3 regions of the Streptomyces sp. NPDC090127 genome follow, and region 2 is predicted to be linked to each of the others. Evidence: riboswitches for the same ligand, from Rfam matches in the RefSeq annotation. Region 2 holds a riboswitch; each other region holds the start of a gene.

Region 1 (9,697 bases), on a different contig from region 2:
GCATCCGCCGCTTCCTGCGCCGCCGGGCACAACGCCGGGAGGAGCGCCGCCTCGCCGCGACGGGGGCGGCCAGGGACGCGGCCCCGCCCGACTGACCAACGCGCCCGAGCCGGGCAGGGCCGACCGACCGGGCTGTCGGCCGGGCAGTCGGCCGGGCTGTCGGTGGCGGCCGATAGGGTCACTGACATGGCACGGATTGTGGTGATCGGCGCCGGGATGGGCGCCATGGCGGCGGCCGCCCGGCTGGCCGTGGCGGGCCACCGGGTGACGGTGTTCGAGCGCGGCGGGACGTACGGCGGTGCGGTGCGCCGCTTCGAGCGGGACGGGTTCGGCTTCGACACCGGCCCCGGGCTGCTGCACCTGCCCGCGGTCTACCGCGATCTGTTCGTCAAGACCGGCAAGGAGCCCCTGGAGGACCTCGTCGAGCTGACGCAGGTGGATCCGGCGAGCCGTCATGTCTTCGCCGACGGCACCCGCGTGGACCTGCCGAACGCCTCGCGTGCGGGCACCGTCTCCGCCCTGGACGCGGCCCTCGGCGCGGGTGCGGGCGAGCGCTGGGGCGACTTCCTGGTCCGGGCCCGCGAGGCCTGGGACCGCACGCGCCGCCCGCTCCTCGAGGAGCCGCAGGCCGGGGACACCTCCCCGCTCGCCCGAGAGCCGTACCCGGCCCTGAAGGCCGGTCTGTTGCGGCGCCCGACGACCACGCTGGCGCAGGTCGGGGCGCGGGAGCTGCGCGACCCCCGGCTCGTCGCGCTCCTCGACGCGTACGCCTGGGCGTACGGCTTCGACCCGGCCGTCGCGCCCGCCTCGGCCGCCGTCCTGCCGTACATGGAGCAGACCTTCGGGAGTTGGTACGTGAGCGGCGGCATCAGGGCGCTCGCCGACGCGGTGTACGAGCGGTGCCGGAAGCGGCGGGTGGAGTTCGTCCTCGACACCCCCGTCACGTCGGTCGTGGAGAAGGACGGCCGGGCGGCCGGGGTGGAGCTCGCGGGCGGCGAGATCGTGGCGGCCGACCACGTGGTCGCCGGGGCGCCCGTGCCCGCGCTCCACGCGGAGCGGGTCGTCGCCCGGGAGCACCAGGACGAGGGGCCCGCGTACCGGACGGACGTGCCGGGCCGGGTGACGGTGTGTCTGGCCCTGCGCGGGGCGCGCGAGGCCGGGGCCGCTCACCGCACGGTGGTCCACGCGGCCGGGGGCCGGCCGACGGTGACCGTGCTGCGGCCGGACGATCCGGCGCTGCGCCCCGACGGCGACCACGAGTCAGCGACGCTCTCCGCGACGGTGCGGCCGCATCCGCGGGACGACTGGGCGGAGTTCGCCCGCTCGATGGTCACGGCTGCGGAGGCCGCCGTGCCGGGGCTCCGCGAGCGGCTGCTCTGGCAGGAGGTCCGCACGCCCGAGGACACCCTGCGGGAGACGGGCGCGGCCGGGGTCCCCGGGCCCGCGCTCGCGGGTGGCCGGGGCCGCTACCTCCCGGCGGCCAACCGCTCCCCGCTGCCGGGCCTGTACGTCGCGGGCGGCTGGTCCCACCCGGGCGGCGGCCTGGCCCACGCGGGCATGTCGGGCGCCCTGGTCGCCGGTCTGATCGTGGAGGGCGACGACTTCCGCGGCTCACGGTAGGGCGGGACTCCCGTTAGGCCGGGACTCCCGGTAGGCCGGCTCCCGGAGGCCCGGCCTCCCGCAGACCGGGACTCCCCTCTCGAAGCCCGGGCTCCCGCAGGCCGGGCGGCCCGGTAGGACCGGCGGCCACCCGAGCGGCTAGTAGCGGTACTGCTGGTCGTTGTCGTGGCCGTAGAAATCCTGGCCCTGCGGCGGCTGGGCGGGCTGCTCGCCGTCCCGCTGGTGCGGCACCCACACCCCGCCGGGGGGCGTGTCGTAGCTGTACGACGGCGCGTACGGGTCCACGTGGGGCTGCTGGCCGCCGGTGGAGTAGTCGTACGCGGCGTACTGCTGGCCCTCCATGCTCGGGCCGATGTACGGGTCGGAGTAGGCGGCGTACTGCTGCCGGCCGCTGTCGTAGTCGTAGGCCGGCTGGTCGTACCCGGGCTGCTGCGCGTACCCCGGGTGCTGCTCGTAGCCGCCGTAACCGCCGTCGTCGTAGGTCCCGTAGGAGTGCTGCGAGGTCTCGGGGTGGGCCTGGGAGTGGTCGTACGCGGGGGTGTAGACGCCGTACTGGCCGGTGTCGTCGGGCATCGGCTGGGGCTCGTACACGTCCGTGGGCTCGACGGAGGTGGCGTCGACCGGCTCGTAGGAGAGGTCGCTGACCTCCAGCGTGGGGCCGGTCTCGGCGGGCGGGGCGGACTTGCGGCGGCGGCTCGCGCCGGGGCTGCCGCCGATCGCCCAGCCGGTGGAGAAGCCGCGGCGGAAGGAGAGGGTCACATAGGTCTGGCCGACGGCGAAGGCCACCGCGCCCACGACGATCACCGCGACGGAGGGCAGCAGCACACCGAGGACGACCCCGAGGAAGCCGCAGAAGGCGAGGACGCGCCAGCGCAGCCTCGCCTTGTACTGCAGGAGCACCTCACCCAGCAGCCACAACGCCACGACACCGAACGCGATGTAGAGGACCGTCCACCCCATGCCCGCCCCTCTCCTACGGCCACCGCCGCGGGTCTGGGGCGGGTACGCCGGTCACGACTGCACGTGCAGTCCGAGATTCTCGTAGATCTCCAGCGTCGCGGTGGAGTTGTTCAGCGTGATGAAGTGCAGTCCGGGGACACCCTCGGAGAGCAGCCGCGCGCAGAACTCCGTCGCGAACTCGATGCCAATGGAGCGTACAGCGGCCGGATCGTCCTTGACGGCGAGGATGCGGTCTTTCACGTCCGACGGGAAGAGAGCGTTGCTCAGCTGAGGCAGCCGGTCGAGGGTCTTCACGTTAACAACGGGCATGATTTCGGGGATGATCGGCGTCTCGCAGCCGGCCTTCACCACGCTGTCGCGCATCCGCAGATAGTTCTCGGGGTCGAAGAACATCTGGGTGATGGCGTAGTCCGCCCCGGCCCGGCACTTGTCCACGAAGTGACGGATGTCCGTGTCCCAGTCGGTGGAGCGCGGGTGCATCTCCGGGAAGGCGGCGACGCCCACACAGAAGTCGCCGGACTCCTTGATCAGCCGGACGAGGTCGGCGGCGTACAGGACGCCCTCGGGGTGCTCGATCCAGTCCCCCAGCGGGTCGCCCGGCGGGTCGCCGCGCAGCGCGAGCATGTTGCGGATGCCGGCGTCGGCGTACTGCCCGAGGACGTTGCGCAGCTCGGCGATCGAGTGGTCGACGGCGGTGAGGTGGGCCACGGGGGTGAGGGTGGTGTCGCCGGCGATCTTCTGGGTGGCCTTGACCGTGCCACCGCGCGTGGAACCGCCGGCACCGTAGGTCACGGAGACGAAGCTAGGGCCGACCGCCTCGACCCGCCGCAGGGCGTTCCAGAGGCTCCGCTCACCCTTCTCGGTGCGCGGCGCGAAGAACTCGAACGAGTACGACGGCTTGCCGGACGCGAGGATCTCGCGGACCGTGCGGGCGTGGTCCGAGCGGGTGGAAGCGGTACCTAGGGCCATACGGGCAGGTTAGACGGGGTGCTGCGGCCGACGAAGCGCTGTCCGAGTGATGGACACCGTTCTGGACACTTTCCCGGGCGGCCCGTCGGTGCCCGCCGGGGCCCCGCCCCGGCGCCCTTCGGCCGTTACGCGACGCGCTCGCGGACCCGCTTGGCCAGGCGGGCCGTGGCCGCGGCAGGGTCGTCGGCCTCGGTGATCGCGCGGACGACGACGATCCGCCGGGCGCCCGCGTCCAGGACCTCGTCGAGGGTGGTCTCGTCGATGCCGCCGATGGCGAACCAGGGGCGGTCCTGCCCCAGAGCGGCCGCGTGGCGCACGAGGCCGAGGCCGGGGGCGTACCGGCCGGGCTTGGTGGGGGTGGGCCAGCAGGGGCCGGTGCAGAAGTAGTCGACGCCCGGCTCGGCGGCGGCCGCGTCCACCTCGGTCTCGGTGTGGCAGGACCGGCCGACGAGCACGTCCCGGCCGAGGATGGCGCGGGCGGCGGGGACCGGCAGGTCGCCCTGGCCCAGGTGCAGCACGTCGGAGCCGATGGCGTGGGCGACGTCCGCCCGGTCGTTCACGGCGAGCAGCTTGCCGTGGCGGCGGCAGGCCTCGGCGAGGACGGCGAGGTGCTCCAGCTCCTCGGCCGCCTCCATGCCCTTGTCGCGCAGCTGCACGATGTCCACGCCGGAGGAGAGCACGGCGTCGAGGAACGCCGGCAGGTCGCCCTGGCGCCTGCGGGCGTCCGTGCAGAGGTAGAGCCGGGCGTCGGCGAGCTGGGCGCGAGGCGTGGACATGGGTGGATCCCCCCGTTGGGTGTGGCGGTCCGAGGGGGCCGGGCGGACCCGGCCCCCAGGGGCCTCCTGTGGTGTCTTCGGTGCGTGTGCGTCAGACGGCGAGCGCCTGGGCGCGGCGCTTCACCTCCGTGCCGCGATTCTCGCTGAGGGCCTGCGCGGGCGTGCCCGGCAGGCTCGGGTCGGGAGTGAAGAGCCACTCCAGCATCTCTTCGTCGGTGAAGCCGTCGTCCTTCAGGAGGGTCAGGGTGCCGGAGAGGCCCTTGACCACCTTGTCGCCGTCGATGAAGGCGGCGGGCACCTGAAGCGCCTTGTTCTCGCCGCGTCGTACGGCGATGAGCTGGCCCTCCTTGACCAGCTGCCGTACGCGCGTCACCTCGACATCGAGCATTTCCGCGATGTCGGGGAGATAGAGCCAGGCGGGGACGAGAGCATCGGTTCTTGCGTCAATCTCGGTCACAGGACAAGCCTGCCATCCCGGACTGACAGTCGGTAGTCGGGCCCGGCGGGGTGTCTCGTCGGTCCCGGGACGCCGACGCCCGGCCCGATCCGGACGGCCGGCTCAGGCGCCCGGCCCGATCCGGACGGCCGGCTCAGGCGCCCGGCCCGATCCGGACGACAGGGCTCAGAGGACTGCCGCCTTCAGCGGGACGGCCGGATCGGCGGCGCGCCCGGGGTCGACCCGCGCGCCGGACTCGATCAGCTTGCGACCCTGGGCAAGGTCGCGGGGGCGGCCGACGGCGAGGAGGGCGACGAGGACGCCGTCGCGCAGCCAGAGCACGGACCAGGCGGGGTCGGCCGGGTCGCCCCGGCGGACCAGCTCGGTGGCTCCGCCGTGGTGTCCGGCGTACTGCACGAACCGGCCGAACTGCTCGGACCAGAAGTACGGCACCGGGTCGTAGACCTGCGGCGTCTCGCCGATGATGTCGGCCGCGACGGTCCGGGGCCCCTGGAGCGCGTTGTCCCAGTGGTGGACGAGGAGCCGGGCGCCGTAGCGGGCGGAGGGGAAGGAGGCGCAGTCGCCGACGGCGTACACGTCGGGCAGGGAGGTGCGCAGCCGGTCGTCGGCGGTGACGGAGCCGCCCGCGTCCCGGGCGATGGCGGAGTCGGCGAGCCAGCGGGTGGCGGGCCGGGCGCCGATGCCGACGACCACCGCGTCGGCGGGCAGCCGTCGGCCGTCGGCCAGGACGACCGTGCCGGATTCGACCCGGTCCACGCGCGCGTGGGTGAGGAGTTCGGTGCCGCTCTCCTCGTACCAGCGGGCCATCGGGGCGGCGACGTCGGCGGGCAGCGCGCCGGCGAGCGGGCGGTCGGCGGCCTCCACGACGGTGACCGCGCATCCCGCCTCGCGGGCGGCGGTGGCGAACTCGGCCCCGATCCAGCCGGCGCCGACCACGACGATGTCGTGGCGGCTCTCCAGGACGGGCTTGAGGCGGGCGGCGTCGTCCAGGGTGCGCAGCAGGTGGACCCCGGGGACGCCCTCGGTGCCGGGCAGGGTGACGGGTTCGGCGCCGGTGGCGACGACCAGGACGTCGTACGGGACGGGTCCGGCCTCGGTGTCGATCTCGTGGGCGTCGGCGCGCAGGCCGGTGACGTCGAGGCCGAGGCGCAGCTCGATGGAGAGCGCCTCGAAGTCGACGTCGAAGGCGGAGTCCTCGGCCTTGCCGAGGAGGACGGCCTTGGAGAGGGGCGGCCGGTCGTAGGGCTGATGCGGCTCGGCCCCGATGAGCGTGACCTGTCCCGCGAAGCCCTGTTCGCGCAGGGCGACGGCGGTCTGGACGCCTGCCATCCCGGCGCCCACGACCACGACCCGTTGCTGTGCCTGCTTCTGCTCGCTCACCCGATCACCTTAACGATCTGACGCACCGTCAGGAAGGCAGCTGCTCCACGACGCTGGTCCCGGAGCCCTCCTGGGACTCCCATGCCCAGCTCTCCTCCAGCCGAACGCGCCCGTCAGTGAGCTCCACCACGGTGGAGACGCAATGCCCGGAAGATGTCGTTCCGTCCTGCTTCGCCTGGACATAACGGAAGTCGAGCCGGTCCCCCGCGCGCGTGCCGACGAGATACCCCCGCACGATGTCACCGCCCGCGTACTCGGCCCAGATCCGGCCGTCCTCCTCGTGGTACGTGAACCGGGTCCGCGTCCCGACCTGACCGGGGGCCTGGTCGGCGACGGGGGCGAACGTCAGACCGTCGAGGGATCGACAGGCCGGTCGCGGGTGGTCGTGGGAGACAGGGGGGCGGGCCACTGCGGAGGCTCCCTTACTGGGCGTCGGACACGGGGGTTAGGCTGACGGTCAACGTAGAGCACTCGCGGGAGCCCGGACGCACCGGGCTGAGAGGGAGGCTGACCGGCCTCCGACCGTACGAACCTGATCCGGGTCATGCCGGCGAAGGGAGGGGCTGGACGCCCATGTCGCGTACATGCAGTACCTCGGACGTTCTCGTCGTCGGGGGCGGAATCATCGGTCTGGTCACGGCCTGGCGGTCCGCGCAGCGCGGGCTGCGCACCACGGTCGTCGACCCCGAGCCGGGCGGTGGGGCCGCCCGGGTGGCGGCCGGGATGCTGGCCGCCGTCACCGAACTCCACTACGGCGAGGAGATGCTGCTCGCCCTCAACCTCGCCTCCGCGCGCCGCTACCCCGCCTTCGTCGAGGAGCTCCAGGACGCCACGGGCCAGGACGTCGGCTACCGCGCCTGCGGCACGCTCGCCGTCGCGCTCGACGCCGACGACCGGGCCCATCTGCGCGAACTGCACGCCCTGCAGCTCCGCTCCGGCCTGGAGTCGGAGTGGCTGAGCGGGCGCGACTGCCGCCGCCTGGAGCCGATGCTGGCCCCGGGGGTGCGCGGCGGGCTGCGGGTCGACGGCGACCACCAGGTCGATCCGCGCCGCCTCGCCGCCGCGCTCGTCACCGCCTGCGAGCGCGCCGGGGTGGTCTTCCACCGGGGCCTCGCCGAGCGGCTGACGGTGGTCCGGGACCGGGCCACGGGCGTCACCGTCGCCGACGGCGGCCCGCTGGAGGCGGACCAGGTCGTGCTGGCCGCGGGCAGCCTGAGCGGCCGGCTCGCCGGCGTACCGCCGGAGGTCCTGCCGCCCGTGCGTCCCGTCAAGGGACAGGTGCTGCGGCTCACCGTGCCGCCCGGGTACGCGCCGTTCCTCTCCCGCACCGTCCGGGCGGTCGTGCGCGGCAGCCACGTCTACCTCGTCCCGCGCGCGAACGGCGAGCTGGTGGTCGGCGCGACGAGCGAGGAGCTGGGCTGGGACACCACCGTCACGGCGGGCGGGGTCTACGAGCTGCTCCGCGACGCCCACGAGCTCGTCCCCGGCCTCACCGAGCTGCCGCTCACCGAGACCCTGGCCGGCCTGCGCCCCGGGTCGCCGGACAACGCCCCGCTCCTCGGCCCGACCGCCCTGGACGGCCTGCGCCTCGCCACCGGGCACTACCGCAACGGCGTCCTGCTCACGCCCGTCACCGGCGATGTCATGGCCGAGTACCTCGCCACCGGCGCGCTTCCGGACGAGGCCCGCCCCTTCACTCCCCGCCGCTTCTCCCCCGTACGTCAGGAGCAGCCCGCATGAACGTCTCCCCGAACGCCGCGCATCCCGCGCCCTCGCCCACACCCTCGGCCGCGCCCGTCACGAACGTCTCCGTCAACGGCGAGGCGCGCGTCCTCACCGTGCCCACGACTCTCGACGCCCTGGTCACCACGTTGACGGCGGCGCCGTCCGGCGTGGCGGCGGCCGTCAACGAGACCGTCGTCCCGCGCGGCCAGTGGTCCGCGACCGTCCTCGGCGAGGGCGACCGGGTCGAGGTCCTCACCGCCGTCCAGGGAGGCTGAGCACGATGTCCGACGACACCTTCCTCCTCGGCGGTACGGAGTTCTCCTCCCGCCTCATCCTCGGCACCGGCGGGGCGCCGAGCCTGGACGTCCTCGAACGGTCGCTGGCCGTCAGCGGCACGGAGCTGACGACCGTCGCCATGCGGCGCCTCGACCCGACCGTGCGGGGCTCCGTCCTCTCCGTCCTGGAGCGGCTCTCGATCCGCGTCCTGCCGAACACGGCGGGCTGCTTCACCGCGGGCGAGGCGATCCTCACCGCACGCCTGGCCCGGGAGGCGCTCGGCACCGACTGGATCAAGCTGGAGGTCATCGCCGACGAGCGGACCCTCCTGCCGGACCCGGTCGAGACCCTCGACGCGGCCGAGACCCTGGTGGACGACGGCTTCGTCGTCCTGCCCTACACCAACGACGACCCGGTCCTCGCCCGGAAACTGGAGGACGTGGGGTGCGCGGCGATCATGCCACTCGGCTCCCCGATCGGCTCCGGCCTCGGCATCCGCAACCCGCACAACTTCCAGCTGATCGTCGAGCGCGCGGGCGTGCCGGTGATCCTGGACGCGGGGGCCGGAACGGCATCGGACGTCGCGCTTGCGATGGAGCTGGGCTGCTCGGCGGTCATGCTCGCCTCCGCGGTGACCCGGGCGCAGGACCCGGTCCTGATGGCCGAGGGCATGCGGCACGCCGTGGAGGCGGGCCGCCTGGCCCACCGGGCGGGCCGGATCCCGCGCCGGCACTTCGCGGAGGCCTCCTCGCCGACGGACGGCCGCGCGGCCCTGGACCCGGAGCGCCCGGCGTTCTGAGCCTGCCGGGGGTCCGAGGGCCGTGGGTCGCGTCACAGCTGTGCTGCGGTCGGGGCCGGTGGGGACGGGGTGTCCGCGGTGACTCGTAAACTCGGGGCCGTGGACACGACCCTTCAGGACCCCCTCGTCGGGCAGCTGCTCGACGGCCGCTACCGCGTCGACGCGCGCGTCGCCGTCGGCGGGATGGCCACGGTCTACCGGGCCGTCGACACCCGCCTGGACCGGGTGCTCGCGCTCAAGGTGATGCACCCGGCCCTCGCCACCGACGCCGCGTTCGTCGAGCGGTTCATCCGCGAGGCCAAGTCCGTCGCCCGGCTCTCCCACCCGAACGTGGTGGGCGTCTTCGACCAGGGCGCGGACGGCGCGTACGTCTATCTGGCCATGGAGTACGTCGCCGGGTGCACGCTGCGCGACGTGCTGCGCGAGCGCGGGGCGCTCCAGCCGAGGGCCGCGCTCGACATCCTGGAGCCGGTGCTCGCCGCACTGGGCGCCGCGCACCGGGCCGGGTTCGTGCACCGGGACATGAAGCCGGAGAACGTCCTGATAGGGGACGACGGCCGGGTGAAGGTCGCCGACTTCGGTCTCGTACGGGCGGTCGGCTCGGCCACGCACACCACGGGCTCGGTCCTGGGCACCGTCTCGTACCTGGCGCCGGAGCAGATCGAGCACGGCACCGCGGACACCCGCGCCGACGTGTACGCCTGCGGCGTCGTCCTGTACGAGATGCTCACCGGC
Region 2 (9,697 bases):
GAGCGGAACATGTCCGTCGGTCTGTACGCGCTCGACGCCGGCTCGCTCGACCCCCAACAGCCGCACGGTCAGGACGAGGTGTACTTCGTCGTCAGCGGGCGGGCCGCGATCACGGTGGGGATGGAGACGACGCAGGTGGCGCGGGGCAGTGTCGTCTACGTGCCGGCCGGGGTGGCCCACAAGTTCCACCACATCACCGAGGACCTGCGGGTCATGGTGGTCTTCTCGCCGCCGGAGGGCTGAATTCCCCTAGGGGGCGGATCAGGGGAGAGCAAGGGCTTCGGGGCCCCCACGGCCCAGGCGCCGCGCCTAGCATCGAAGGTGTCCGGCGCAGAGTGCGCGGGAGGACGGACGCTTCGGGAGATGAGGTCAGCAGGATGGCGGTACGAGAGATCCTCGCGGGGATGCCCTGGTGGGTGAAGTGGGTCGCCATACCCGTCATCGCCCTGTTCGTCTTCGGTGGCCTGATCACCAGCGTCGCGACGTTCGTGATCGGTCTGCTCTTCAAGGTGCTGATCTTCGTCGCGCTGGTCGGCGGACTGGTCTACGTGGTGCGGAAGTACATGTCCTCGTCGACCTCGCGCGAGGACTGGTAGCACGCTCTACCCGCCGGTAGGGGCCGGCGTGCCGGGCGTTAGCCCGGCCGAGGGACGCGGCGCAGGAATCCAAGGTCAGGCCTGGGAGCTGCCCTTAGGGTGGAAAATCTCTGCCGCCCCCGGGAAAGCTGGCCCGGCCTTCCGCGCTGATCCGCGGATGTCCGCCGGTCCCGGGCGGGCCCGCCACCGGGCCCCACCGGTTCCCAGGCCGCGGCGGGCGCGCGGGGGCGGCCCCCGCGGGCGGGTGTACGGCACCCGTCGTCATGCCTGGGGGTGACCTTTGGCCACGGCTACGCAGTCCGCTGTTCCCACGTTGATCGGCTCGGTGCAGCGGGCGCTGAGACTCTTGGAGGCCGTGGGCTCCCACGAGGACGGAGCCCCCGCCAAGCAGCTGGCGCGTGAGGCCGGACTCCCGCTGCCCACCGCGTACCACCTGCTCCGCACCCTGACACACGAGGGCTATCTGCGCCGGGAGAAGGGCGTGTTCGTCTTCGGCGACGCGGCCGGACGTCTGGCCGGCGGCGGAGTTCTGCAGAATCGTCGCACCAAGATCGAGGACTCACTCGCGCACTGGCGGGACGAGATCGGGGTGCCCGTCTACTTCGCGATCTACCGCGAGGGCGAGATCGAACTCGTCGCCGTCGCCGACACCCCCGCCGCCCCCGCTGTGGACGAGTGGGCCGACTTCCGCGAGACGGGTCACGCGCACGCGATCGGGCAGTGTCTGCTCAGTCAACTGGATCTGAGAAGCCGTCAAGACCACCTCGACCGCCATCCCGTGGAAACCATCACTCCGTACACGGTGAGTAACCGGAGTGCCCTTTTGGATCGTTTGGGCGGTATGGGGCGAATGGAACCCCTGGTGGAACGTCAGGAATATGCGCTCGGCACAGTTTGTGCCGCGATCCCCATCACGGCGGGGTCCACAGCGGCCGCGATGGCGATTTCCCTCCCCCTTCACCAGGAAGAACGGTTGCTGCCCGCGGTCGATCGGCTACGCAACGAGATCGGAAGGCTGCTCAGTTCCTTCGCTTTCTCTATCAGTATCTGAAAAATCACTCCTTGTGATCTGCTAGGCCTTCCAGCACGATTGCGTCAAGAGGGCCAGGGGGATCATTCCTGGCCGTTTTGATTGCAGCTTTCAGCAGCCGTGTTCACACAACTGCACCATCGACTGCGGGGTACATGATGCGAGAGTCGGTTCAGGCCGAGGTCCTGATGAGCTTCCTCGTCTCCGAGGAGCTCTCGTTCAGGATCCCGGTGGAACTGCGTTACGAGTCCCGGGATCCCTACGCGGTGCGGATGACGTTCCACCTTCCCGGAGACGCGCCCGTGACCTGGGCGTTCGGCCGGGAGCTGCTGCTCGACGGGATCAACCGACCGAGCGGGGACGGCGATGTGCACATCGCGCCGACCGACCCCGAGGACCTTTCGGACGTCGCCATCCGGCTCCAGGTCGGCAGCGACCGCGCCCTGTTCCGGGCCAGCGCTCCGCCGCTGGTCGCCTTCCTCGACCGGACGGACAAGCTTGTTCCGCTCGGTCAGGAGCGGACCCTGGGTGACTTCGAGGACAACCTGGAGGCGGCTCTCGGCCGCATCCTCGCGGAGGAGAACGCCGGCTGAAGGACCGGTCCCGGGGCTGCGGGGGCCCCAGGCCCGGTCCCTCGGACCGGTTCTCCGACGCAGGTCGGCACGGGTCCGGTCCCTCGGACCGGTTCTCCGACGCCGGGGCAGCGCCACCCGGTCACTGGGACCGGCTCTTCGGCGCAGGTCGGCGCCGCCCGGTCATGTGCCCGGCGCCCGGTCACTTGGCCCGGCGGCGGCGCCCACCCCTGGATGAACGCTTCTCCAACGAGCCCCGCGCACCCGGCGCACCCTGCCCGCCCCGCGCACCCTGCCCGCCCGGCGCGCCCGGCCGGTCCGCCGAGACGACGAGCGCGGCGAGCACGGTCGTGACCGGCACCGAGGCGACCAGACCGATCGACCCCACCAGCGTGCGGACGATCTCCTCCGCCACCAGTTCGCTGTTGGCCACCGTCCCCACACTGCTCTGCGCGATCGAGAAGAGCAGCAGCAGCGGCAGGGCCGCACCGGCGTAGGCGAGGACCAGCGTGTTCACCACGGACGCGATGTGGTCGCGGCCGATCCTGATGCCCGCCCGGTAGAGCCCACGCGGCCCCATTCGCGGGTCGGCCTGGTGCAGCTCCCACACCGCCGAGGTCTGGGTCACGGTCACGTCGTCGAGGACACCGAGCGAACCGATGATGATGCCCGCCAGCAGCAGCCCGGACATGTCGATCTCGGGGTAGAGGCCGTGGATCAGACCGGTGTTGTCGTCCGTGTTGCCGCTCAGCGAGGCCCAGCCGATGAAGAGCGAGCCCAGCAGCCCGATCAGCATCAGCGAGATGAGCGTCCCGAGGACCGCGACCGAGGTTCTGGCGGAGAGCCCGTGGCACATGTAGAGCGCGATCAGCATGATCGCACTGGACCCGACCACCGCGACCACCAGCGGATTCGATCCCTGCAGAATCGCCGGCAGGATGAAGAAGGTCAGGATCATGAAGCTCACCGCGAGCGCGACCAGCGCCATCACCCCGCGCATCCGGCCGACCAGCACGACCGCCACGGCGAAGATCAAGGCGAGCACCGCCAGCGGAACCTTGCGGTTCACATCCGTCACCGAGTACTGCAGGTCGCGCGGGGCGTCCGGCGCGTACGCCACCACCACGCCCTGCCCGTCGTCCAGTTGACGCGGGGCGTCCGGCTGCACGATCTCGACGAACGTACGCCCCTTGTCCGGACCGCTCGTGACCTCGATCGTCGCCTTCTCGCACTCCCCTTGCTGGGCGTTGACCGCCTCGCGCCCCTCGGGCGTGGAGGTGTCACCGGTCGGCGGGACCTGAGCGGCGTTCACGTCCGCGCAGTCGACGTGCTCCACCGAGACGACCTTGCCCTGGTACGTCTGCCGGTCGAAGCCGACGCCGGTGCGCTCGTGCTCGGGGGCGCCGCCCGGCCACAGGACGACGAGCCCGACCACCACCGCCGTGGCGAACGGGATCAGGACAGCGGCGATGACTCTGCGCAGGTGCCGGGAGACGGGCGCGGCCGGCCCATGGCTGTGGCTGTGGCCATGCCCATGGCCCGCGTCGCCATGCGCGCCGTGGCCGTCATGACCGTCGGGTTCTGGGGTCTGCTGCGAGGAAGTCACCGACCGATCATCGCAAGAACGGCGGGGGCCCACTGTTCAGCACGGCCGGATTGACGCTAGCGTGGTGGCACCTTTGCACACGCGGGAGCTCGGAGCACCGGGCTGAGAGGGCGCTGATCACCGTACGCGCGTACTGGATGTACGTACGGGAAGAGGCTGCGCCGACCGCCGAACCTGTTACCGGGTAATGCCGGCGTAGGGAGATCGGTCTCATGACCATTCAGGATGCACGCACGCCTGCCACCAGCGAGAACGCCGGCCAGGACGAGCGCAAGCCGGGTTGGCACAAGGGGTACGTCGCGGGTTCGCGCCCCGACCTCCGCGTGCCCGTCCGGCAGGTGCACCTCACCAACGGCAAGGACGTGACGCTGTACGACACGTCCGGTCCGTACACCGACCCCACCATCGACACCGACGTACGGCGGGGCCTGCCGCCGCTGCGCGAGAACTGGATCATCGGGCGGGGCGACACCGAGGAGTACGCGGGCCGCCCGGTCCGCCCCGAGGACGACGGCATCAAGCACACCTCGCCGCGCGGGGGCCTGAAGAACCTCGACGCGGTCTTCCCCGGCCGTCCGCGCCAGCCCCGCCGGGGCCGCGGTGGCCAGGCCGTCACCCAGCTCGCGTACGCCCGCCGGGGCGAGATCACCCCGGAGATGGAGTACGTCGCGATCCGCGAGAACGTCTCGCCCGAGGTCGTACGGGAGGAGATCGCGGCAGGTCGGGCCGTCCTTCCGGCCAACGTGAACCACCCGGAGATCGAGCCGATGATCATCGGCAAGCGGTTCCTGGTGAAGGTCAACGCCAACATCGGCAACTCCGCCGTCACCTCCTCCATCGAGGAGGAGGTGGAGAAGATGACGTGGGCGACCAAGTGGGGCGCCGACACGGTCATGGACCTGTCCACCGGCCGCAACATCCACACCACGCGCGAGTGGGTGCTGCGCAACTCTCCCGTGCCGATCGGCACCGTGCCGCTCTACCAGGCCCTGGAGAAGGTCGACGGCAAGGCCGAGGAGCTGACCTGGGAGATCTACAAGGACACGGTCATCGAGCAGGCCGAGCAGGGCGTCGACTACATGACGGTGCACGCCGGCGTGCTGCTGCCGTACGTCCCGCTGACCGCCCGTCGCAAGACCGGCATCGTCTCGCGCGGCGGCTCGATCATGGCCGCCTGGTGCCTCGCGCACCACAAGGAGAACTTCCTCTACACGAACTTCGAGGAGCTCTGCGAGATCCTGGCGACGTACGACGTCACGTACTCGCTGGGCGACGGCCTGCGCCCCGGTTCGATCGCCGACGCCAACGACGAGGCCCAGTTCGCGGAGCTGCGCACGCTCGGCGAGCTGAACACGATCGCCAAGCGCCATAACGTGCAGACGATGATCGAGGGCCCGGGCCACGTCCCGATGCACAAGATCAAGGAGAACATCGACCTCCAGCAGGAGATCTGCGAGGAGGCGCCGTTCTACACCCTCGGTCCGCTGACCACGGACGTCGCGCCCGCCTACGACCACATCACCTCGGGCATCGGCGCCGCGATGATCGCCTGGTGGGGCACGGCCATGCTCTGCTACGTCACGCCCAAGGAGCACCTGGGCCTGCCCAACCGCGACGACGTGAAGACCGGTGTCATCACGTACAAGATCGCGGCGCACGCGGCGGACCTGGCGAAGGGGCACCCGGGGGCGCAGGAGTGGGACGACGCGCTGTCGGACGCGCGGTTCGAGTTCCGCTGGGAGGACCAGTTCAACCTGGCGCTCGACCCGGACACCGCCCGTGAGTTCCACGACGAGACGCTGCCGGCCGAGCCCGCGAAGACCGCGCACTTCTGCTCGATGTGCGGTCCGAAGTTCTGCTCGATGAAGATCTCGCAGGACATCCGCCGCGAGCACGGCGGCGACCTGAAGTCGGACGAGATCGCGGCAGGCATGGCGGAGAAGTCCAAGGAGTTCGCGGCCTCCGGTAACCGGGTGTACCTGCCGATGGCGGAGTAGACCGCGGCTCGGACCACGAGCGGGGCCTGCGACGGCGAGCGGGGCTCGGCGAGCACGCTGAGCGGGGCTCGGCCCGGTCGCCGAGTGGGGCTTGGGCGCTGAGTGGGGCCCGTGACGGCGAGTGCGGTCGGAGGCGACGAGTGGGGCCCGGCGACGAGTGGGGCCCGGCGACGAGTGGGGCCCGGCGACGAGTGGGGCCCGGCGACGAGTGGGGCCCGGCGACGAGTGGGGCCCGGCGACGACGAGGGAGGCCCGCGACCCGGGGGGATCGCGGGCCCGTTGTCGAAGTCGTTCCCGTGGAGCGTCGGACTGGGCAGACTGGCGGCATGACTGCGAGTTCCCTGAGCAAGGGCGCCAACGTTCCGGTCGCCTCGGCCGTGGTCCGAGTCGTGCTCTCCTGGGCCGCCGGGGCGGGGGCGCCGGACGCCGACGGCTCGGCGCTGCTGCTCACCCAGGCCGGACGGGTGCGCGACGACGGCGACTTCGTCTTCTACAACCAACCGACCCACTCCTCCGGGTCCGTACGCCACCTCGGGAAGCGGCAGGAGGCAGGTGCGACCACCGACACCGTCGAGGTCGATCTGCGCGGGGTCGAGCCCGCCGTCGACCGGGTGGTGCTGTGCGCGTCGGCGGACGGCGGGACGTTCGGCCAGATGTCCGGGCTGACACTACGGCTGCTCGACGGCGGTACGGGGGCGGAGGTCGCCCGCTTCGAGATGACGGCGACGTCGGAGACCGCCTTCATCGGGGGCGAGCTGTACCGGCGGGCGGGGCAGTGGAAGTTCCGGGCGGTCGGGCAGGGGTACGCCTCCGGTCTGGCCGGTCTCGCCACCGACTTCGGGATCAGCGTCGACGAGGAGCCGACGGCGCCGACGACACCTGCGGTCGCCCCTGCTCCTGCTCCCGCTCCTGTCCCCGCCGCTGTACGGCAGGCGCCGCCGGTCGTGGCCGACGGGCCGCGCTTCGAGAAGGACGTCGAGCGGCTGCCCGTCGACATGCGCAAGCGGCTGTCGCTGCGCAAGGAGCTGGTGGCGGTGAGCCTGCGCAAGCACGGTGCGGCCGGGGTCACCGCCCGTGTCGTCCTCGTCCTCGACGCCTCCGGCTCGATGTCCGCCCTCTACTCCAAGGGCATCGTGGCGGACGTCGTGGAGCGGATGGCGGCCGTTGCCGCGCAGTTGGACGACGACGGTGAGATGCAGGCCTGGACCTTCGCCTCGAACGCCGCGCGGCTGCCGGACCTGCGCCTTGGTGAGCTCCCGGACTGGCTGCGGCTTCATGTACGGGTCGGCGAGCTCGCCCTCTTCCGACGGAGCCGGAAGCCCCGCAGCGGTCTTGCGCCCGGCCAGGTCGACATGCGGGACATCGGCATCCAGAACGAGGAGCAGAAGGCGATCGCCCAGATCCGGTCCTTCGTCCGGGAGAACCCGGCGGCCGCACCCACGCTCGTGCTGTTCTTCTCCGACGGGGGCGTGTACCGCAACGCGCAGATCGAACGCGAGCTGCGCGAGGCGGTGGAGGAACCGATCTTCTGGCAGTTCGTCGGGCTCGGGCGCTCCCACTACGGCGTGTTGGAACGCCTCGACACCATGGCCGGGCGGCGGGTCGACAACGTGGGGTTCTTCGCGGTGGACGACATCGGCAGGGTGCCCGACGCCGAGCTGTACGACCGGCTTCTGTCCGAGTTCCCGTCCTGGATCACGGCAGCGGGGCGAGCCGGGATCCTCTGATCGGAGGCCGGAGGCCGGGGGCCGGGGGCCCGGGGGCCCGGGGCCGGGGGCCGGGCGGCCGGGGGCGGCCGTCCGTCCGTATGAGCCGTGCGAGCCGTCCGTCCGTGCGAGTCGTGCGAGCCGTCCGTCCGTGCGAGCCGTGCGCCGTACCGGTCTCCCGGCTCAGTCCGGTCGGCGTTCCGACGCGCCGAATTCCGGGCCGGTGAAGTCCGGGCTGCTGAAGTCGGGGCTCGCATACCTCGGGCGCGTCCCGGCGGAGCCTTCGTTCGGGCTGGAGAAGTTCGGCCCGCTGTAGCCGATCTTCGGTATGCGGTCCGTGCGCGGCGGCGGCACAGCCGGCGGTACCGCCGGTCCTGCCGCGGCCAGGGCGTCGCGCAGGAACGGCAGGATGCCTCGTTCCAGCAGGGCGCGGCGCCAGGCCTCGCGGGCGCGGAACAGCTCGTCGTCCGCTTCCCTGTGGGGTGGATCGCTCGCGGCCACTTCCGTGGAGCGGTTGCGCAGCGCCGTCAGCAGCAGCCCGACGGCGGCGCAGAAGAGGCCCGCGGCGGCGACGGCCGCGAAGAACCAGCCGGCCGTCAGCAGGGTGTCGGCGAAGGTGAGCGTGGGCGCCAACACCTTCAGTACGGCCCCGACCAGCAGGAATATCAGTGCGGCCGGGCCGGCGAGGACCGGCGCGAGGACCGTGACGATCGCGACGAGGCCCGCGCCCGGGCCGCCGCTCGCCCCGTCTCCGTCCGCCGTCAGGACGGCGTCCATCACGCTCGTACCACTCGGTGACCGGACCTCTTCGCGTATTTTCACGAAGTGGTCGTACTCGACGGCGGCCGCGGCGGTGATCAGCGCTGTCGCGTTCAGCGCCATCGTGCGCAGTTGGCCGGCCGTGAGCCGTTTGCCGATCTCGGCGAGATCGGGATGGGCGTACGCGTTGCGCAGTGCGTCGTCGAGGATGCGCTCGTACTCGGATCGATCCTCGGTCAGCAGGTGCGGAGCCACGTTCATGTGCATCCCCCGATGCTCCGTAGGGCCGTTCTGACCGTGGGATACGGCCAGTTGGGCGGAAACGGAGGAGAGCCTGCTACGGATGTCCCGATGGTATTGCGGTTATGGCGCAGGGTGACAGGGGGTTTCCTGAAATCGACTTCCCCGGATGCGCAGCGTTATGCGTCAGCCGTTCAGGGGAAGTTGGACGACCAGCAGCTTTCCGGCCATGGTCACACCGCCGTCCATGGCGATCGCCAGCCCGTCCGCGTAGACGTGCGGGCCGTCGACCACCGGGTCCGAGCCGCCCTCGCCGTCCTCGGTGCCGACCTGGCCCAGGAGGTACGGGATGGGGCTGTGACCGTGCACGACGCGACGGCCGCCGTAGGTGGTGAGCAGCTCCTGGACGGCCTGTGGACCGGCGTCGTCGCGGAAGGCGAAGCGCTTGGTGAACTTGCGGAACAGGTCCCAGACCTCGTCCGCGTCGTTGCGGGTGAGGATCTCGTGGACGGTCTCGTTCACGTCCTCGATGGTGCTGCCGTAATCGAGGTAGGCGGTGGTGTCGGAGTGCATCAGCAGATGCCCGTCCTCCTCCACCACGGCGTCGAGCCGGGACATCCACTGCAGATGGACGTCCTGGAGGCGGTCCATGTCGTGCTTCTGGCCACCGTTGAGCAGCCAGGCCGCCTGGAAGGTGGCGGTGCCGGCGCCGGAGTTGACCGGAGTGTCCGCGAAGCGCTTGGCGCCGATGAGCAGCAGCTCGTGGTTGCCCATCAGGGCCTTGCAGTACCCGCCGGCGGCGGCGGCCTCCGCGGACAGGCGCATGACGAGGTCGATGACGCCGATGCCGTCCGGGCCGCGGTCGGTGAAGTCGCCGAGGAACCAGAGGCGGGCGTTGCCCGCGGCCCAGGCGCCGTCGTCGTCGATGAGCCCTTGCTCGCGCAGGGCGGCGACGAGTTCGTCGAGGTAGCCGTGGACGTCACCCACCACGTAGAGCGGGCCGGGGCCCTCGCCGACCGAGGCGGGCGCGGGGGCGGGGGCGGAGGCCGGGTCCACCTGGACCTGGACCGTGTCCCCGCGGTTGATCACCGGGAGGTCGCGTTCGGTGGGGGTGTAGCCCTCGGGGATCTCGTCGTCCGGGAACGCGTTCCCGGGGTGACCGGTGTGACCGGTGTGACCGGGGTGACCGGC
Region 3 (9,697 bases), on a different contig from region 2:
CCAACTGCGACCCCGACGAGGTCGACTACAAGATCCCGGGCAACGACGACGCGATCCGCTCCGTCACCCTGCTCACCCGCGTGATCGCCGACGCCGTCGCCGAGGGCCTCATCGCCCGCTCCGGCGCCGCGACCGGCGACTCGAAGCCGGGCGAGAAGGCCGCCGGCGAGCCCCTCGCCGAGTGGGAGCGCGACCTGCTCGAGGGTGAGAAGAAGGCTGACGAGGCCGAGGTCCAGACCTCCGCCGAGACCGAGAAGGTCGCCGACGCCGAGGCCACCGAGGTCGCCGACGCCGTCGAGGCCGTCGAGACCCCGGCCGCCGAGACCCCGGCCGCCGAGACCCCCGCCGCCGAGGCCCCGGCCGCCGAGGCCGAGCAGGCCTGACCCATGGCCCGGTCTTCACGGACCGGGTCCGGTTGGTTGTTTCGGATGTTGGACGGCGGGGGCCCACGAAGCCCCCGCCGTCCACCCGTAGATCTTTCAGACTTCGAGAGAGAAACTCAGACTCATGGCGAACTACACCGCCGCTGACGTCAAGAAGCTCCGTGAGCTCACCGGCGCCGGCATGATGGACTGCAAGAAGGCTCTGGACGAGGCCGACGGCAACGTCGACAAGGCCGTCGAAGCCCTGCGCATCAAGGGCCAGAAGGGCGTCGCCAAGCGCGAGGGCCGTTCTGCCGAGAACGGCGCCGTCGTCTCCGTCATCGCCGACGACAACACCTCCGGTGTCCTCGTCGAGCTGAAGTGCGAGACGGACTTCGTCGCCAAGGGTGACAAGTTCCAGGCCGTCGCCAACGCGCTCGCCGCCCACGTCGCCGCCACCGCCCCGGCCGACCTCGAGGCGCTGCTCGCGTCCGAGATCGAGCCCGGCAAGACGGTCCAGGCGTACGTCGACGAGGCCAACGCCAACCTGGGCGAGAAGATCGTTCTCGACCGCTTCGCGCAGTACGCCGACGGCTTCGTCTCGGCCTACATGCACCGCACCATGCCCGACCTGCCCCCGCAGATCGGTGTTCTCGTCGAGCTCGACAAGGAGAACGCCGAGATCGCGAAGGGTGTCGCCCAGCACATCGCCGCCTTCGCGCCGAAGTACCTCACCCGTGAGGACGTTCCGGCCGAGGTCGTCGAGACCGAGCGTCGCGTCGCCGAGGAGACCACCCGCGCCGAGGGCAAGCCCGAGGCCGCGCTCCCGAAGATCGTCGAGGGTCGCGTCAACGGCTTCTTCAAGGACGCCACGCTGCTCGGCCAGCCGTACGCGCTGGACAACAAGAAGTCCGTCCAGCAGATCCTGGACGAGGCCGGTGTCACCCTGAAGCGCTTCACGCGCATCAAGGTCGGCATCTGAGTCCGTACGCGACGGACACCGGACCCCGGTAGGGTCTGAAGCAGTCGTCCGCGCTCGCGCAGGACGACCGCAGATCTGACGAGGAGGCCATTGCCGTACGGGAAACCGCAAGGACCCACCGGCAATGGCCTTCGTCGTATGTGCACGAGGAGATCTCCATGAACCAGTCCGCCGCACAGGGCGACGACATCCACGGCAAAAAGGCCGGCCGCTTCATGCTGAAGCTGTCCGGTGAGGCATTCGCCGGAGGCGGCGCGCTCGGCGTCGACCCCGACGTCGTGCACAAAATCGCACGCGAGATCGCCGCAGTCGTCCGCGACGGAGCGGAGATCGCGATCGTGATCGGCGGCGGAAACTTCTTCCGCGGCGCCGAACTGCAGGTACGCGGCATGGACCGGGCCCGCTCCGACTACATGGGCATGCTCGGCACCGTCATGAACTGCCTCGCCCTCCAGGACTTCCTGGAGAAGGAGGGCATCGACTCCCGCGTCCAGACCGCCATCACCATGGGCCAGGTCGCGGAGCCGTACATCCCGCTGCGGGCCGTGCGCCACCTGGAGAAGGGCCGCGTGGTCATCTTCGGCGCCGGCATGGGCATGCCGTACTTCTCCACCGACACCACGGCCGCCCAGCGCGCCCTGGAGATCGACGCCGAGGCCCTGCTCATGGGTAAGAACGGCGTCGACGGGGTCTACGACTCCGACCCGAAGACCAACCCCGACGCGGTCAAGTTCGACGCGCTGGAGTACGGCGAGGTGCTCTCCCGCGACCTCAAGGTCGCCGACGCCACCGCCATCACCCTGTGCCGCGACAACACGCTCCCGATCCTCGTCTTCGAACTGCTCGCCGAGGGCAATATCGCGCGCGCGGTGAAGGGTGAGAAGATCGGCACTCTCGTGAGCGACCAGGGCACCCGGGCCTGAGCCTCGGCTCGAACCGGGTACCTCCCCTCGAGGGGATGGACAGAGCCCTGCCGGTCGTATCACCGTGCAGGACAAGACGCGACGACACGCAGGAGCAAGTGGTGATCGAAGAGACCCTCCTCGAGGCCGAGGAGAAGATGGAGAAGGCCGTCGTGGTCGCCAAGGAGGACTTCGCCGCGATCCGCACCGGGCGTGCGCACCCGGCGATGTTCAACAAGATCGTGGCCGACTACTACGGTGCGATCACGCCGATCAATCAGCTGGCGTCGTTCTCGGTTCCCGAGCCGCGCATGGCGGTCGTGACCCCGTTCGACAAGAGCGCGCTGCGCAACATCGAGCAGGCGATCCGGGACTCGGACCTGGGCGTCAACCCGAGCAACGACGGCAACATCATCCGTGTGGTGTTCCCCGAGCTCACCGAGGAGCGCCGCCGCGAGTACATCAAGGTGGCCAAGGGCAAGGCCGAGGACTCCAAGATCTCCATCCGTTCCGTCCGCCGCAAGGCCAAGGAGACCATCGACAAGCTGGTCAAGGACGGCGAGGTCGGCGAGGACGAGGGCCGGCGCGGCGAGAAGGAGCTCGACGACACCACCGCGAAGTACGTCACGCAGGTGGACGAGCTGCTCAAGCACAAGGAAGCCGAGCTGCTCGAGGTCTGATGAACGACTCTTCCTGGGGGGCCCCGGCCGGTTCCGGCTACTGGGGGCCCGACCAGGGGCCTGCCCCGGCGGGTCCCGCATACGATGGGCTACAGGCGGCGCAGACTCGGCCCATGCCCATCGTGCCCGACGTCCCCGCCGGCGATCACCAGGACGACCACGACCGGGGGGCCGCTCAGCCGAGCGGTCCCCTGTTCCGTGACGAGACGCCGAACGAGCACCCGCAGGAGCCCATGTCCAGCCCGAATCGGCCCGCTGCCCCGCAGAAGAAGAGCGCGGGGCGCGACCTGGGCGCGGCCATAGGGGTGGGCATCGGCCTCGGCGCCGTCATCATCGCGTCCCTCTTCATCTGGAAGGCCGCGTTCGTCGGCGTCATAGCGGTCGCCGTCGTGGTCGGCCTGTGGGAGCTCACCTCCCGGCTCCAGGAGCGCAAGGGCATCAAGGCCCCGCTGGTCCCGCTGGCGGTCGGCGGCGCCGCGATGGTCGTCGCCGGTTACGTCCGCGGGACGGAGGGGGCCTGGGTCGCCATGGCCCTGACCGCCCTCGCGGTCCTCGTGTGGCGGATGACGGAGCCGCCCGAGGGCTATCTGAAGGACGTCACGGCGGGCGTCTTCGCCGCGTTCTACGTGCCGTTCCTGGCGACGTTCGTGGCGCTGATGCTCACGGCCGACGACGGTCCGGAGCGGGTCCTGACGTTCCTGCTGCTCACGGTCGTCAGCGACACCGGCGCGTACGCGATCGGCTGGCGCTTCGGCAAGCACAAGCTGGCACCGCGCATCAGCCCCGGCAAGACCCGCGAGGGCCTGGTCGGAGCGGTGACCTTCGCGATGGCGGCGGGCGCGCTGTGCATGGAGTTCCTGATCGACGACGGCACCTGGTGGCAGGGCCTGCTGATCGGCCTCGCGGTGGCGGCGAGCGCGACGCTCGGCGACCTCGGCGAGTCGATGATCAAGCGTGACCTCGGCATCAAGGACATGGGCACCCTGCTGCCGGGCCACGGCGGCATCATGGACCGCCTGGACTCCCTGCTGCCGACGGCTCCGGTGGTCTGGCTGCTGCTGGTGGTCTTCGTCGGCACCACCTGACCTGCCTGTCCGTACGTGAGGGGCCCGCCGCTTTCGAGCGGCGGGCCCCTCACGTCGTTTCCGCGACCGGAGGCGCGGCTAGCCGGGCAGGGTCGACAGGGCCGTGATCCCCCCGGCGAAGGGGCGCGCCCTTGCCGGGTTCCGCGCCGTGACCGCGACCGCCCGCAGGAGGTGCTGCACGGCCCGTGAGGGGTTCGTCAGCCGGAGCCGACGCCCGTCACGGGGCCACCAGCGCAGGACGCGGAGGAAGCCGGAGTCGCAGAAGGTGACCTGGGAGGCATCGAGCACGAGCCCGATGTATCCGTCCTCGGCGGCCGACGCCATGAGGGCGCCGAGCGGAGCCGAGCTGAGGCGGTCGATCTCTCCGCTGACATGGACGACGAGCGTCGTGCCGAGCGTGGTGCAGGCGTCAATGCCTATGACTCCGGGCGCGGTGTCCGCGCCCGAGTCGTGCACGGGAGAGGCGGCCAGGGGCGCGAGGGCGGCGGGCAGTATCGGGGCGGCGCTTGCGGTACTCACATCCCCATGAACGCCTCGCGGCCCGTCCGGGGAAACGATCAACGCGCCCGCTTCACCCCATCTGACCATTGCGGATCACCCGGCGAGAGGGCAAAGGGCCACACGTGTGGGGCGGCGGACCCCCGGTCGCGTGGCGTCCTCCGCCGCCCGGCGCGGGCCGGACGGGGCCGACGGGGAGGGTGGTGTGAGGTGCGTTTTCGGGGGTACTCGGTGGGCCGGAGCCGGCTGCCCGCGGTACCCCCCCCACCCGCGGCGGCCGGCCTGTCGCGGCACGCAGCCGCCTGCGGCCCCCCATTCCGCAGGCGGCGCGCCCCGGCTGACGCCCCTGCCGCCCCCACGGGACCGCTCGCGCCGCCGCCCGCGTCGCCGTCCCCGCCCCTCCTGCGGCCCGACCGCCCGTGCCGCCGTCCCCTCCCGACCGCCCGCGCGGCCCCCACTCCTCCTGCGGCCCGACCGCCCGTGCGGCCGTCCCCTCCCGACCGCCCGCGCGGCCCCCACTCCTCCTGCGGCCCGACCGCCCGAGCGGCCCCGCTCGGCCTGCCGGCCAACCGCCCGAGCGGCCCCGCTCGGCCTGCCGGCCAACCGCCCGTGCGGCCCCCACTCCTCCTGCGGCCCGACCGCCCGTGCGGCCCTGCTCGGCCTGCCGGCCAACCGCCCGTGCGGCCCCTCGGCCGGTCGGCCCGACGCCCGCGCGGCCCGGCGTCCCCCGGCCCGACCGCCTGCGCGGCCCCGCCTCCCCCTGCCCGACCGCCCGTGCGGCCCCTGCTCGTCCCGCGGCGCCCGGGTTTCCGCGTTCGTCTGCGACACTGGGGGAACCATGCCCAAGCCCGGAGAACTCACTTTCGTCGCCCCCCGCGGAGCCAAGAAGCCGCCGCGGCACCTTGCCGACCTCACGCCCGCCGAGCGCAAGGAGGCTGTCGCCGCGATCGGGGAGAAGCCGTTTCGCGCCAAGCAGCTGTCCACGCACTACTTCGCGCGGTACGCCCACGATCCCGCCGAGTGGACCGACATCCCCGCCGGCTCCCGCGAGAAGCTGCAGGGGGAGCTGCTGCCCGACCTGATGTCGGTGGTGCGGCACATCTCGTGCGACGACGACACCACCCGTAAGACCCTGTGGAAGCTGCACGACGGCACGCTCGTCGAGTCCGTGCTGATGCGGTACCCGGACCGGGTCACCATGTGCATCTCCTCGCAGGCCGGCTGCGGGATGAACTGCCCGTTCTGCGCCACCGGCCAGGCCGGTCTCGACCGGAACCTGTCGACCGCCGAGATCGTGCACCAGATCGTCGACGGGATGCGGGCCCTGCGCGACGGCGAGGTGCCCGGGGGACCGGCGCGGCTGTCCAACATCGTCTTCATGGGCATGGGCGAGCCGCTCGCCAACTACAAGCGGGTCGTCGGCGCCGTCCGCCGCCTCACCGACCCGGAGCCCGACGGGCTCGGTCTCTCGCAGCGCGGGATCACCGTCTCCACCGTCGGCCTGGTGCCCGCGATGCTCCGCTTCGCCGACGAGGGCTTCAAGTGCCGTCTCGCAGTCTCGCTGCACGCCCCCGACGACGAGCTGCGCGACACCCTCGTGCCCGTCAACACGCGCTGGAAGGTCCGCGAGGTCCTCGACGCCGCGTGGGAGTACGCCGAGAAGTCCGGCCGCCGGATCTCCATCGAGTACGCCCTGATCCGCGACATCAACGACCAGGCCTGGCGGGGTGACCTGCTCGGGCGGCTGCTCAAGGGCAGGCGGGTCCACGTGAACCTGATCCCGCTGAACCCGACGCCCGGGTCGAAGTGGACCGCGTCCCGGCCCGAGGACGAGAAGGCCTTCGTCGAGGCCATCGCCGCCCACGGTGTTCCGGTCACCGTCCGTGACACCCGCGGGCAGGAGATCGACGGCGCCTGTGGACAGCTGGCGGCCTCCGAGCGCTGACCTTGTAGTCTGTGCTCGAACACATCTCCATATTCCGACAGGGGAGCGCCACAGCGCTGAGAGTGCGGTCATCGGACCGCAGACCCTCTGAACCTCGCCCAGGTCATTCTGGGTAGGAAGTTCGGTCGCAACTCGAGCTGTTGCGCCCTGCCCACCTCGCGGTGGGCGGGGCCGCGTCTCTTCCTGGTCACACCCAGGAGGAATTTCCAGTGAGCACCAAGAAGATGGCCGCCGCGGCCATGGCCGCAGCGCTCGGCGTCACGACTCTCGCCGCGTGCGGCACCGAGGACGTCAGGGACGCGGCCGGCAAGACCGACGAGCGCGCGCCGAAGACCGTGACCCTCGTGAGCCACGACTCCTTCAACGCCTCCAAGGAGGTCCTGGCGGAGTTCACGAAGCAGACCGGCTTCACCGTCAAGGTCCTCAAGAGCGGCGACGCCGGTGTCGCCGTCAACAAGGAGATCCTGACCAAGGGCTCCCCGCAGGGCGACGTCTTCTTCGGCGTGGACAACACCCTGCTCTCCCGAGCCCTCGACAACGGGATCTTCGTTCCGTACGAGGCGAAGGGCCTGGACGGGGTCGCGGCCGAGGCGAAGGTCGACAAGGAGCAGCGGGTCACCCCGATCGACACCGGTGACATCTGCGTCAACTACGACAAGAAGTACTTCGCCGACAAGAAGCTCGCGCCCCCGCAGACCTTCGACGACCTGGCCAAGCCGGAGTACAAGAACCTGCTCGTGGTCGAGAACCCCGAGAAGTCCTCCCCGGGCCTCGGCTTCCTCCTCGGCACCGCCGCGCGGTACGGCGACGACGGCTGGCCGGGCTACTGGCAGAAGCTCAAGGCCAACGGCGTGAAGACCGTCGACAGCTGGGAGCTCGCGTACAACCAGGAGTTCTCCGGCTCCGCCGGCGGCAAGCAGGCCAAGGGCGACCGACCGCTGGTCGTCTCCTACGCCTCCAGCCCGCCGGTCGAGGTCCTCTACTCCGAGCCGCAGCCGAAGGAGGCCCCCACCGGCGTCTCCACCGGCACCTGCTTCCGGCAGATCGAGTTCGCCGGACTGCTGAACGGGGCGAAGAACCCCGCGGGCGGCAAGGCGCTGATCGACTTCCTGATCTCCAAGAAGTTCCAGGAGGACATGCCGCTCCAGATGTTCGTCAACCCGGTGACCGAGGGCGCCAAGCTGCCCGAGCTGTTCACCCGGCACGGTGTGACGATCGACAAGCCGCTGACCATGGCGCCCGAGAAGATCGCCGAGAAGCGCGAGCAGTGGATCCAGACGTGGTCCTCGACCGTCGTGAAGTAGGCCCCGACAAGAGGTCCGGCCGGACCGAACCCACGGGCGGGCCCGCCGGGTCCGTCCGGTCGGTCCGGTCGGACCGGCGGGGAAGCGCGGTTCGGCTCGGCCTGATGGTCGTGCCCGTCGCCTTCTTCGCCCTCTTCTTCGCCTGGCCCGTCGCCTCGATCGTCGAGCGCGGGCTGCGCGTCGACGGGGCGTGGGAGTTCGGCCGGTTCGGCGAGACGCTGACCCGGCCGGAGATCCTCGACGTCCTCTGGTTCACCCTGTGGCAGGCGCTCGCCTCCACCGCGCTGACGCTGCTGATCGCCCTGCCCGGCGCGTACGTCTTCGCGCGCTTCGACTTCCCCGGCAAGGGGCTGTTGCGGGCCGTCGTCACCGTGCCCTTCGTGATGCCCACGGTCATGGTCGGCACGGCCTTCCTGGCGCTCGTCGGGCGCGGCGGGCTGCTCGACGAGGTGTGGGGCGTGCGTCTGGACACGACCGTCTGGGCCATCCTGCTCGCCCACGTCTTCTTCAACTACGCCGTCGTCGTCCGGACCGTCGGCGGTCTGTGGGCCCAGCTCGACCCGCGCCAGGAGGAGGCCGCCCGGGTCCTCGGCGCCTCCCGGTTCACGGCCTGGCGGACGGTGACCCTCCCGGCGCTCGGTCCCGCCGTCGCCGCGGCCGCGCTGATGGTGTTCCTGTTCACCGCCGGTTCCTTCGCGATCGTCCAGATCCTCGGCGGACCGGCGTACTCCACGCTGGAGACGGAGATCTACCGGCAGACGGTCGACCGGTTCGACCTGACGACGGCCGCCGTCCTCACGATCGTCCAGTTCGTCGCCGTCGGCGCCGTCCTCGCCGTGCACGCCCGGACGGTACGGCGGCGGGAGACCGCCCTGAAGCTGGTCCCGCCGGAACAGACCGCGCGGCGGCCCCGGGGGTTCGGCGGCTGGGCGCTCTTCGGGGGCGTCCTCGTCTCGATCGTCCTGCTGCTGGTGCTGCCGCTCGCGGTGCTCGTCGAGCGGTCCTTCGCCACCTCGGACGGGTACGGGCTCGACTACTACCGGGCCCTGCAGTCCGTCGACCCCTCCGGCACCTTCCTCGTCCCGATGGTCGACACCATCGGGAACTCGCTGCGGTACGCCGTCGTCGCCACCGCCCTCGCCCTCCTCGTCGGCGGGCTCGCGGCGGCCGCCCTCACCCGCCGGGCCGGGCGTCTCGTACGGGGCTTCGACGCGCTGCTGATGCTGCCGCTCGGGGTCTCGGCGGTGACGGTCGGCTTCGGCTTCCTGATCACCCTGGACGAGCCGCCGTTCGACCTGCGCGCCAGCTGGATCCTCGTCCCGCTCGCGCAGGCGCTGGTCGGCGTCCCCTTCGTCGTACGGACCATGCTGCCCGTGCTGCGCGCCGTCGACGAACGGCTGCGGGAGGCGGCTGCCGTCCTGGGCGCCTCGCCGCTGCGGGCCTGGCGCGAGGTCGATCTGCCGCTGGTACGGCGGGCGGTGCTCATCGCGGCCGGGTTCGCCTTCGCCGTCTCGCTGGGCGAGTTCGGCGCCACCGTCTTCATCGCCCGGCCCGACAACCCGACCCTGCCGGTCGCCGTCGCCCGCCTGCTCGGTCGGCCCGGCGAGCTCAACTACGGCCAGGCCATGGCCCTCTCGACGATTCTGATGGTGGTGTGCGCGGTGTCCCTGCTGCTGCTCGAACGGCTCCGGACCGACCGGACCACCGCGGGGGAGTTCTGATGCTGCACATCGAGGACGCGACCGTACGGTTCGGGGAACGGGCCGTGCTCGACTCCGTGGAGCTGGCGGTGTCCGACCACGAGATCGTGTGCGTGCTCGGGCCGAGCGGCAGCGGCAAGTCCACGATGCTGCGGGCCGTCGCCGGGCTCCAGCCGCTCGACGGCGGACGGGTCCGACTCGACGGCACGGACCAGACCGGGGTGCCGTCGCACCGGCGC

The links. Region 2 has a riboswitch for thiamine pyrophosphate ahead of thiC (phosphomethylpyrimidine synthase ThiC). Riboswitches for the same ligand answer to the same signal wherever they lie in the genome.
Region 1: linked by a shared signal. The riboswitch ahead of thiO (glycine oxidase ThiO) and the one ahead of thiC (phosphomethylpyrimidine synthase ThiC) in region 2 are both predicted to bind thiamine pyrophosphate.
Region 3: linked by a shared signal. The riboswitch ahead of ACIPPS_RS00430 (thiamine ABC transporter substrate binding subunit) and the one ahead of thiC (phosphomethylpyrimidine synthase ThiC) in region 2 are both predicted to bind thiamine pyrophosphate.

The regions. Positions count from the first base shown of each region.
Region 1 is NZ_JBIVDE010000004.1:368,600-378,296, forward strand. Features, by position in the region: gene ACIPPS_RS17245 (DUF4126 domain-containing protein) at 1-95, shown strand, start outside; gene ACIPPS_RS17250 (phytoene desaturase family protein) at 187-1,620, shown strand; gene ACIPPS_RS17255 (hypothetical protein) at 1,759-2,580, opposite strand; gene metF (methylenetetrahydrofolate reductase [NAD(P)H]) at 2,632-3,549, opposite strand; gene thiE (thiamine phosphate synthase) at 3,675-4,325, opposite strand; gene ACIPPS_RS17270 (Rv2175c family DNA-binding protein) at 4,417-4,782, opposite strand; gene ACIPPS_RS17275 (NAD(P)/FAD-dependent oxidoreductase) at 4,948-6,162, opposite strand; gene ACIPPS_RS17280 (hypothetical protein) at 6,191-6,571, opposite strand; TPP riboswitch at 6,626-6,738, shown strand; gene thiO (glycine oxidase ThiO) at 6,736-7,902, shown strand; gene thiS (sulfur carrier protein ThiS) at 7,899-8,162, shown strand; gene ACIPPS_RS17295 (thiazole synthase) at 8,168-8,962, shown strand; gene pknB (Stk1 family PASTA domain-containing Ser/Thr kinase) at 9,062-9,697, shown strand, end outside.
Region 2 is NZ_JBIVDE010000005.1:204,974-214,670, reverse strand. Features, by position in the region: gene ACIPPS_RS19845 (cupin domain-containing protein) at 1-243, shown strand, start outside; gene ACIPPS_RS19840 (DUF5326 family protein) at 378-596, shown strand; gene ACIPPS_RS19835 (IclR family transcriptional regulator) at 877-1,647, shown strand; gene ACIPPS_RS19830 (SsgA family sporulation/cell division regulator) at 1,785-2,219, shown strand; gene ACIPPS_RS19825 (YibE/F family protein) at 2,401-3,804, opposite strand; TPP riboswitch at 3,876-4,023, shown strand; gene thiC (phosphomethylpyrimidine synthase ThiC) at 4,017-5,801, shown strand; gene ACIPPS_RS19815 (VWA domain-containing protein) at 6,128-7,528, shown strand; gene ACIPPS_RS19810 (hypothetical protein) at 7,691-8,533, opposite strand; gene ACIPPS_RS19805 (metallophosphoesterase) at 8,693-9,697, opposite strand, start outside.
Region 3 is NZ_JBIVDE010000001.1:104,759-114,455, reverse strand. Features, by position in the region: gene rpsB (30S ribosomal protein S2) at 1-383, shown strand, start outside; gene tsf (translation elongation factor Ts) at 508-1,344, shown strand; gene pyrH (UMP kinase) at 1,503-2,267, shown strand; gene frr (ribosome recycling factor) at 2,369-2,926, shown strand; gene ACIPPS_RS00445 (phosphatidate cytidylyltransferase) at 2,926-4,011, shown strand; gene ACIPPS_RS00440 (STAS domain-containing protein) at 4,090-4,530, opposite strand; gene rlmN (23S rRNA (adenine(2503)-C(2))-methyltransferase RlmN) at 5,348-6,454, shown strand; TPP riboswitch at 6,484-6,591, shown strand; gene ACIPPS_RS00430 (thiamine ABC transporter substrate binding subunit) at 6,679-7,758, shown strand; gene ACIPPS_RS00425 (ABC transporter permease) at 7,863-9,479, shown strand; gene ACIPPS_RS00420 (ABC transporter ATP-binding protein) at 9,479-9,697, shown strand, end outside.